DNA from 2 places in the Pedobacter sp. GW456-11-11-14-TSB4 genome. Region 2 is predicted to be linked to the other one. Evidence: riboswitches for the same ligand, from Rfam matches in the RefSeq annotation. Region 2 holds a riboswitch; the other holds the start of a gene.
What was found. A riboswitch is a leader RNA that binds a small molecule or an ion and turns the genes downstream of it on or off. The one in region 2 is predicted to bind fluoride.

Region 1 (3,419 bases), on a different contig from region 2:
ATGGTGTTTGTTTAGCAGCTGATGTTGAAGAATGGCGTATCAAAAAACGTTTAGAAACTAAATATATTGATGAGATTGCTTATGATATTGATGAAGCGATTGATAAAGCATTACAATACAAAAATGAGCACAAAGCGATTTCGATTGGTGTAGTTTGTAATGCTGTAGAACTTTTACAAAGATTAATCGATAGAAATATTACTCCAGATACGTTAACCGACCAGACTTCGGCACACGACCCATTAATTGGCTATTTGCCAGAGGGAATTTCTAACACCGAAGCCAATAAATTAAGAGCTGAAAATCCAGAAGAATATACCAGACGTTCTTACGCTACAATGGCAAAGCATGTACAGCAAATGTTAGCATTGCAAAAACGTGGCGCAATTACTTTTGATTACGGCAATAATTTACGTGGAAGAGCATTAGAAGTTGGCGTTAAGGATGCCTTCGATTTCCCTGGATTTGTACCTGCATACATTCGACCGTTATTTTGCGAAGGCAAAGGTCCTTTTCGTTGGGCAGCTTTAAGTGGCGACCCACAAGATATTTACGAAACGGATAAATTGATTTTAGAACTTTTTCCAGAAAACGAGAGCTTAAAACGCTGGATTATGATGGCACAAGAACGCATTGCTTTTCAGGGTTTACCGGCTAGAATTTGTTGGCTAGGGCAAGGCGAACGAGAAAAAGCTGGTTTAGCTTTTAATAAATTGGTAGCCGAAGGAAAAGTAAAAGCGCCAATTGTAATTGGTAGAGATCACTTGGATACCGGTTCAGTAGCTTCTCCAAATAGAGAAACTGAAGCAATGCTCGATGGTTCTGACGCAGTAGCAGATTGGCCGATTTTAAATGCATTGATTAATACTGCTGGTGGTGCAAGTTGGGTTTCTTTACACCACGGTGGCGGTGTGGGCATTGGCTATTCTATACACGCCGGAATGGTAATTGTTGCCGATGGAACTGATGATGCAGCTGCTAGAATAAAACGCGTTTTGCATAACGACCCAGCTATGGGTGTAATTCGCCATGCAGATGCAGGTTATGATATTGCAAAAGATACTTTGAGAAAACATAGGTTGGGGTTGAAATAAGATATGAGAAGTGAGATAACATGTATAAGCTTGAGGGCTAATTCAAAAAATAGTTAGTCATCCAATGAATATATACATTTTGCAGATATTCATCGGATGACTATCGTTGAGTACAATCCTGAGTGTGGCCGAAGGATTGACAAAAGGTCTTCGACAAGCTCAGACTAATAAAATTTTCAGAATACATTCTACTCTTCTAAATAATTCCTAAATTTGTTCACAAGGAAATGGTGTCTTCCTATTCGAACCGCCCTCAAAAAGCTGATGACGCCTGGTTATAAATGCAAAACATTTAATCAGGAAAGCTATGTCAGTAAAAAAGAAAAAATCAAGCAAGCAAAAAATTAAAATCAACACTTTCGACTTTTTTAGAAAGTATCCTACTGTGCCATACATTATTAAATGGCTCTGCATTAGTTTAATTATTGGGGCTTTAATTGGTACAGCATCTGCTGGATTTTTGCAGTCATTAAATTGGGTTACCAACTACCGTGAAGCTAATTTATGGATCATCGCATTGCTCCCTGTTGCAGGGTTAGGTATTGGCTTACTTTATCATTATTATGGTAAGGATGTTGATGCGGGCAACAATTTACTAATCGATACCATTCATGAGCCAAAGCAAACCATCCCGTTTAAAATGATGCCCTTTGTATATATTGGTACGATTGCAACCCATTTATTTGGCGGTTCTGCAGGGCGAGAAGGCACCGCTTTACAAATGGCTGGAGCCATTGCCGATCAGTTTAGCAAACCTTTTAAACTTAACTCAGAAGATAGGAAAACGTTAATTATTGCCGCAATTGCAGCAGGTTTCGGTTCTGTTTTTGGAACTCCATTGGCGGGTGCAGTTTTCGGGATGGAAGTTTTCCTCATTGGCAGAGTAAAATATAATTCTATTTTTCCGGCATTTGCCGCAGCCATTATTGCAGATATTGTAACCAAACTTTGGAACACGCCACATACCCATTACCATATTGATTTAGTTCCAAGCATCTCGTTCTTAAACCTGGGTTATGCCATTTTAGCGGGTGCAGCTTTTGGCCTATGTGCGGCAACTTTTAGCAGAACTTTACGCTCTGCTAGCTCAATTTTTAAAAGCAAAATTAACTATCCGCCACTGCGACCGTTTATTGGAGGGCTAATTTTAGTTGTAATAATTTACTTTTCTGGTACCACAAAATACATTGGTTTGGGTATACCAACTATTGTAGATTCTTTTAACCAACAAATGCCAACATACAGTTTTGCGATTAAGATGGGTTTAACGATACTTACTTTGTCGGCAGGGTTTAAAGGTGGCGAAGTTACGCCACTATTCTTTATTGGCGCTACATTGGGCAGTGCGTTATCGCTGTTTTTACCTTTACCAGTAGCACTTTTAGCCGGAATGGGTTTTGTAGCCGTTTTCGCCGGAGCAACCAATACCCCTATTGCTTGTACTTTAATGGCTATTGAATTATTTGGCAGCGAATGTGGTGTTTATGTAGCCATTGCTTGTACGGTTTCTTATCTGCTTTCAGGACATACGGGTATCTACGGCAAACAGGTAATTGGCGAAACTAAAAACAGTAGGTTTTCTAATTATTTGAATAAGCGAATTGGGGAGATTTAGTTGTTATAAAGAACAATTCCACACAATTTTTATTGCAAATCCGTGATAAATAAAGTCTTAATTTTGAGTGGTTTCACAAACCAACACCACATTTTTTACGTTTTTAAATAAAAAGAAAATGGCAACTCAAGAACAGATCAAAAAAGGTTATATCGACTATGTTTTAACAAACGATGAGCAACCAAAATCAGTCTATAGTTTTGTTAAAAAGTTAAAAATTACAGAGGCCGAATTTTATGCTTTTTACGCTTCTTTCGATAGCATTGAGAAGAATATTTGGTTTGGTCTTACGGTAGAAGCCATAGATGAAGTTAAAAAACAAGAACTTTGGGAGCAGTATTCATCTCGTGAGAAAATGTTATCTTTCTTTTACAGCTATGTAGAATTGCTAAAAAGCCAAAGGAGTTTTGTAATTTACAGTCTAAAAAAGCAGCCTAAAAAATTAGGTACGCCAGCGGTTTTATCTGGTGTTAAGCCAATATTCGAAAACTTTGCCGAAGAAATCATCAATGATGGATTAGCCAGTGGCGAATTGGCTGATCGTAAGTTTTTTGCCAAACGCTACAAAGATGCGCTGTGGGTACAGTATGCTTTTATCCTTAATTTTTGGATAGATGATGACAGCAATGGTTTTGAAAAAACTGATGAAGCAATCGAGCGAGGCATTCAAGTTACCTTCGATTTATTTCAGCGTTCGCCAATTGATAACC
Region 2 (3,419 bases):
CCTTATCCAGTACTTTTTTTATTTCAATGTTATATTCTGTTTCACCATTCTTTTTAAAAAATGCATGGTAACCGTCTGCAACAATATCAATATTGTTAGACAGGCGCTGTATGGCCTCTACAAAAGTTTTATTCTCAAATTTCTGTACGGCTTTAATTATGTCGCCACCTTCGCCCAGGGCATGGTCATACCATACGTTGGCCTGATCTTTAATACTTATAGAACCTGTCTTTTGATGGTCGAACCCGAAAAAGTACTCCTTACCTTTTTTTCCATCATACCGAAGTGCCCCGATACTTTCCAGTTTAAAAAAGTAGTCAAGTAAGGAAATTTCAGATTTAATCCTTGCAGCTTCTGCGGTTAAAGCTGCGTAGTCATTTTTGGTATTCATAATCTTTACATTTAAAGGTATCAATAATTTTGTTACGTGTAATCATTTTGTGTAATAGTTTTTTGTAATATCAAAAGGCCAAAAAAAACCGACTGTTGATCGGTTGCGGCAGATTACAATTAAACGTTCGTTTTTTTGTAATCCAAATTATCAAAAACTCATCATCAAAAACTAAAATTATGATTTGAATAATGGAATGGGTTTATGATAATCAGCAAAAAGAAAAAGAGATATTTAATGCTTATCTGGAACGGTTTACTTTGCTTAAAGGCATCGGCATTTGCTCACAATCGATTATGAAAAAATGAGGGAATAATGAAAATAAAATGAATGGAATAAATTTGCCTATTTATAAAAATGAAAGGGCAACTAGAATGCTGCCCTTAATCAATTAATGCTCACGGTGATTGGCATCTTAAGCAGCTACTCCTGTCATTCTTCTGCATTCTTCCGCACAAGCCTTACAAGCATCTGCACATTCCTGACAATGCTGGGTATGATGATTACTACACTCATCTCCGCATTGCTGGCAAATATCTGCGCAAATACGGCAAATGTCTTGAGCAAAAGAGCTACCCATACTCATCAATTGAGCGGCAGAGTAGCAGATGGCTGCACATTGCATATCAAGCTCAATACACCGCGCCATCATTTTCACGTCTTCTTCCTGAGTGCATGAACTTGCACAATGATTGCAAATTGAAGCACACTTTAAGCATGCATCAATACAGTTTTTCCATTCATGGTATCCCATAACTTTAATTTTTTAGGGTTATAAAAAAAATTCCTATATAGATAACATGGTTATTTCCAGGCGGTTTCATTTTGTTTAAGAAAAGCTTTAATCCCGTGATATGATGCTTGTTTAAACGGTAGAAGAATAAGAAACTGGTTCTCGTATTCAAATAAGGAGGAATAGTGATAAATTAAATTCTCAACACCTACTTTAAGATTTTGCACATCATTTTATTAGTATTATATTTGCAATACGGAAATGGTGTCCTTCCGATTCAACCGCTTTTTTCAAAAGCTGATGGCGCCTACAATAGAAATTCCAGCAGGTAATAAAATCTGCCGGTCAAAGTATTGTAGGTGAAAAAATTAAAAATAAATTCTCAACTCTTATTGCTGGCAGCTATCTTAATTGCGCTTGTCTTACTTTGTCTGTCTGCCAAAGTGAGATCAGTGTTAGCAATGGTCCTGCCGGTTGAAACTGAATGGTTCTTGTGGATAAATCAGCACCATAATGCATTCTGGGATACGATTATGTACTGGGCCAGTGATAAGCGTTTTTGGCTTCCTTTTTATGCCTTCATTATTTATTGCCTCTTCCAGAATTTCTGCAAAAAAATTTGGCAGGTTCTTATTACCATTGCGCTACTAGTTGCTAGTGCAGATCAGATTGCTTCAGGACTGATTAAAAACACCGTTAAGCGTCTACGCCCTTCCCATGAACCGAATCTAACTACGATCATTCATTTAAGTAAAGCAGGTGCGGGTGGGATGTATGGATGGCCATCCGCTCTTTCATCACCTATCTTCAAAAGCATTCTTTCCGCTGGTTCGGCATTTACCGGATCATTGCCGGAGCAACGGTTCTTGTACTCATTTACTTTGGAATTATTCAATAACGGAAAATTAACATAAAACTATGTGGTGGATCTACGCGCTATTATCAGCTTTCTTTGCTTCCCTTACGGCCATCTTTGCAAAAGTCGGCGTAACCAATGTCAATTCTGATTTGGCTACTGCCATACGAACGGTGGTAATACTGATTGTAGCCTGGGGGATCGTAATGGCCAGAGGCGAACTTAAAGGAATTACGGAACTGTCAAAGCATAACCTGCTATTTCTTTTTTTATCTGGCCTTGCCACCGGCTTGTCCTGGATATTCTACTACAAGGCTTTGCAGATCGGGAAAGTGTCCCAGGTCGCCCCTGTTGATAAGTTGAGTGTTGCCCTAACTATTATACTTGCAATGGTGTTCCTGAAAGAAGCTCTTACCCTGAAAGTATTCTTTGGTGCCCTGCTGATCATTGGGGGAACACTGGTTTTGATCTTTTGAGAAACTCAATTATTTGTAAGCAACCGAAATACTAAAAATCAATATAAAACAAAAAACTATGAAATTAACTAAAATTCATGCCCGTGAAATTTTGGATTCCAGGGGCAATCCGACAGTAGAAGTAGAAGTCACTCTTAACGGAACAACAGCAAGGGGTATTTCTCCATCCGGGGCAAGTACGGGTGAAAAAGAAGCCGTAGAGCTTAGAGATGGTGATCCAGAGCGCTATAATGGTAAAGGCGTGGAAAAAGCAGTAAAAGGGATTAACGTCGAAGTCGGCAAATCAGTCACCGGCTTATCCTTTGAGGGTCAGCAGGCCTTCGATGATCATATAATTGGTCTGGATGGAACCGAGAATAAATCAAGGCTCGGCGCAAATGCGATGCTTGCGGCCTCAATCGCCTTCGCCCGGGCTTCGGCCGTTGCAAAAGGGATTCCCTTGTATAGGCAGCTAGTGGAAAGGGAAGGTTACGTAATGCCCGTACCGTGCATGAATGTCATTAATGGGGGAAGGCATTCTGATAACAACATCGATTTTCAGGAATTTATGATTGCCCCTCATAACGCCCCCTCGTTTAAGGAAAGTATCCGTATGGGCGAAGCTGTTTTTCATTCCCTGAGAAGTCTGCTAAAAGCGAAAGGCTATTATACCGGAGTTGGTGACGAAGGTGGGTTTGCGCCAAATCTGAGTTCTAATGAGGAAGCCGTCCAAATCATCATGGAAGCGATACATATTGCCGGTTTTGCTCCAGGCAAGGATATTTCCCTTTGTCTTGACCCAGCGACCAGCGAAATGTGGAATAATGGAAAATATGAATTTTATAAAAGTTCTAAAGAACGGATCACAACAGATGAAATGATTGGCTTTTGGGAAGGATGGTTAAAAGAGTACCCAATTATCCTGTTGGAAGACGGGTTGGGCGAAAACGATTGGGAGGGATGGAAAAAGCTGACCAGCCTTTT

Region 1: linked by a shared signal. The riboswitch ahead of AC07XU_RS06420 (voltage-gated chloride channel family protein) and the one ahead of AC07XU_RS11315 (phosphatase PAP2 family protein) in region 2 are both predicted to bind fluoride.

Annotation. Positions count from the first base shown of each region.
Region 1 covers NZ_JBWKZK010000001.1:1,429,097-1,432,515, reverse strand. The annotation lists gene hutU (urocanate hydratase) at 1-1,094, shown strand, start outside; fluoride riboswitch at 1,309-1,375, shown strand; gene AC07XU_RS06420 (voltage-gated chloride channel family protein) at 1,402-2,709, shown strand; gene AC07XU_RS06415 (TetR family transcriptional regulator C-terminal domain-containing protein) at 2,828-3,419, shown strand, end outside.
Region 2 covers NZ_JBWKZK010000002.1:925,140-928,558, reverse strand. The annotation lists gene AC07XU_RS11325 (DUF8464 domain-containing protein) at 1-391, opposite strand, end outside; gene AC07XU_RS11320 (four-helix bundle copper-binding protein) at 807-1,145, opposite strand; fluoride riboswitch at 1,373-1,441, shown strand; gene AC07XU_RS11315 (phosphatase PAP2 family protein) at 1,484-2,038, shown strand; gene AC07XU_RS11310 (EamA family transporter) at 2,043-2,456, shown strand; gene eno (phosphopyruvate hydratase) at 2,515-3,419, shown strand, end outside.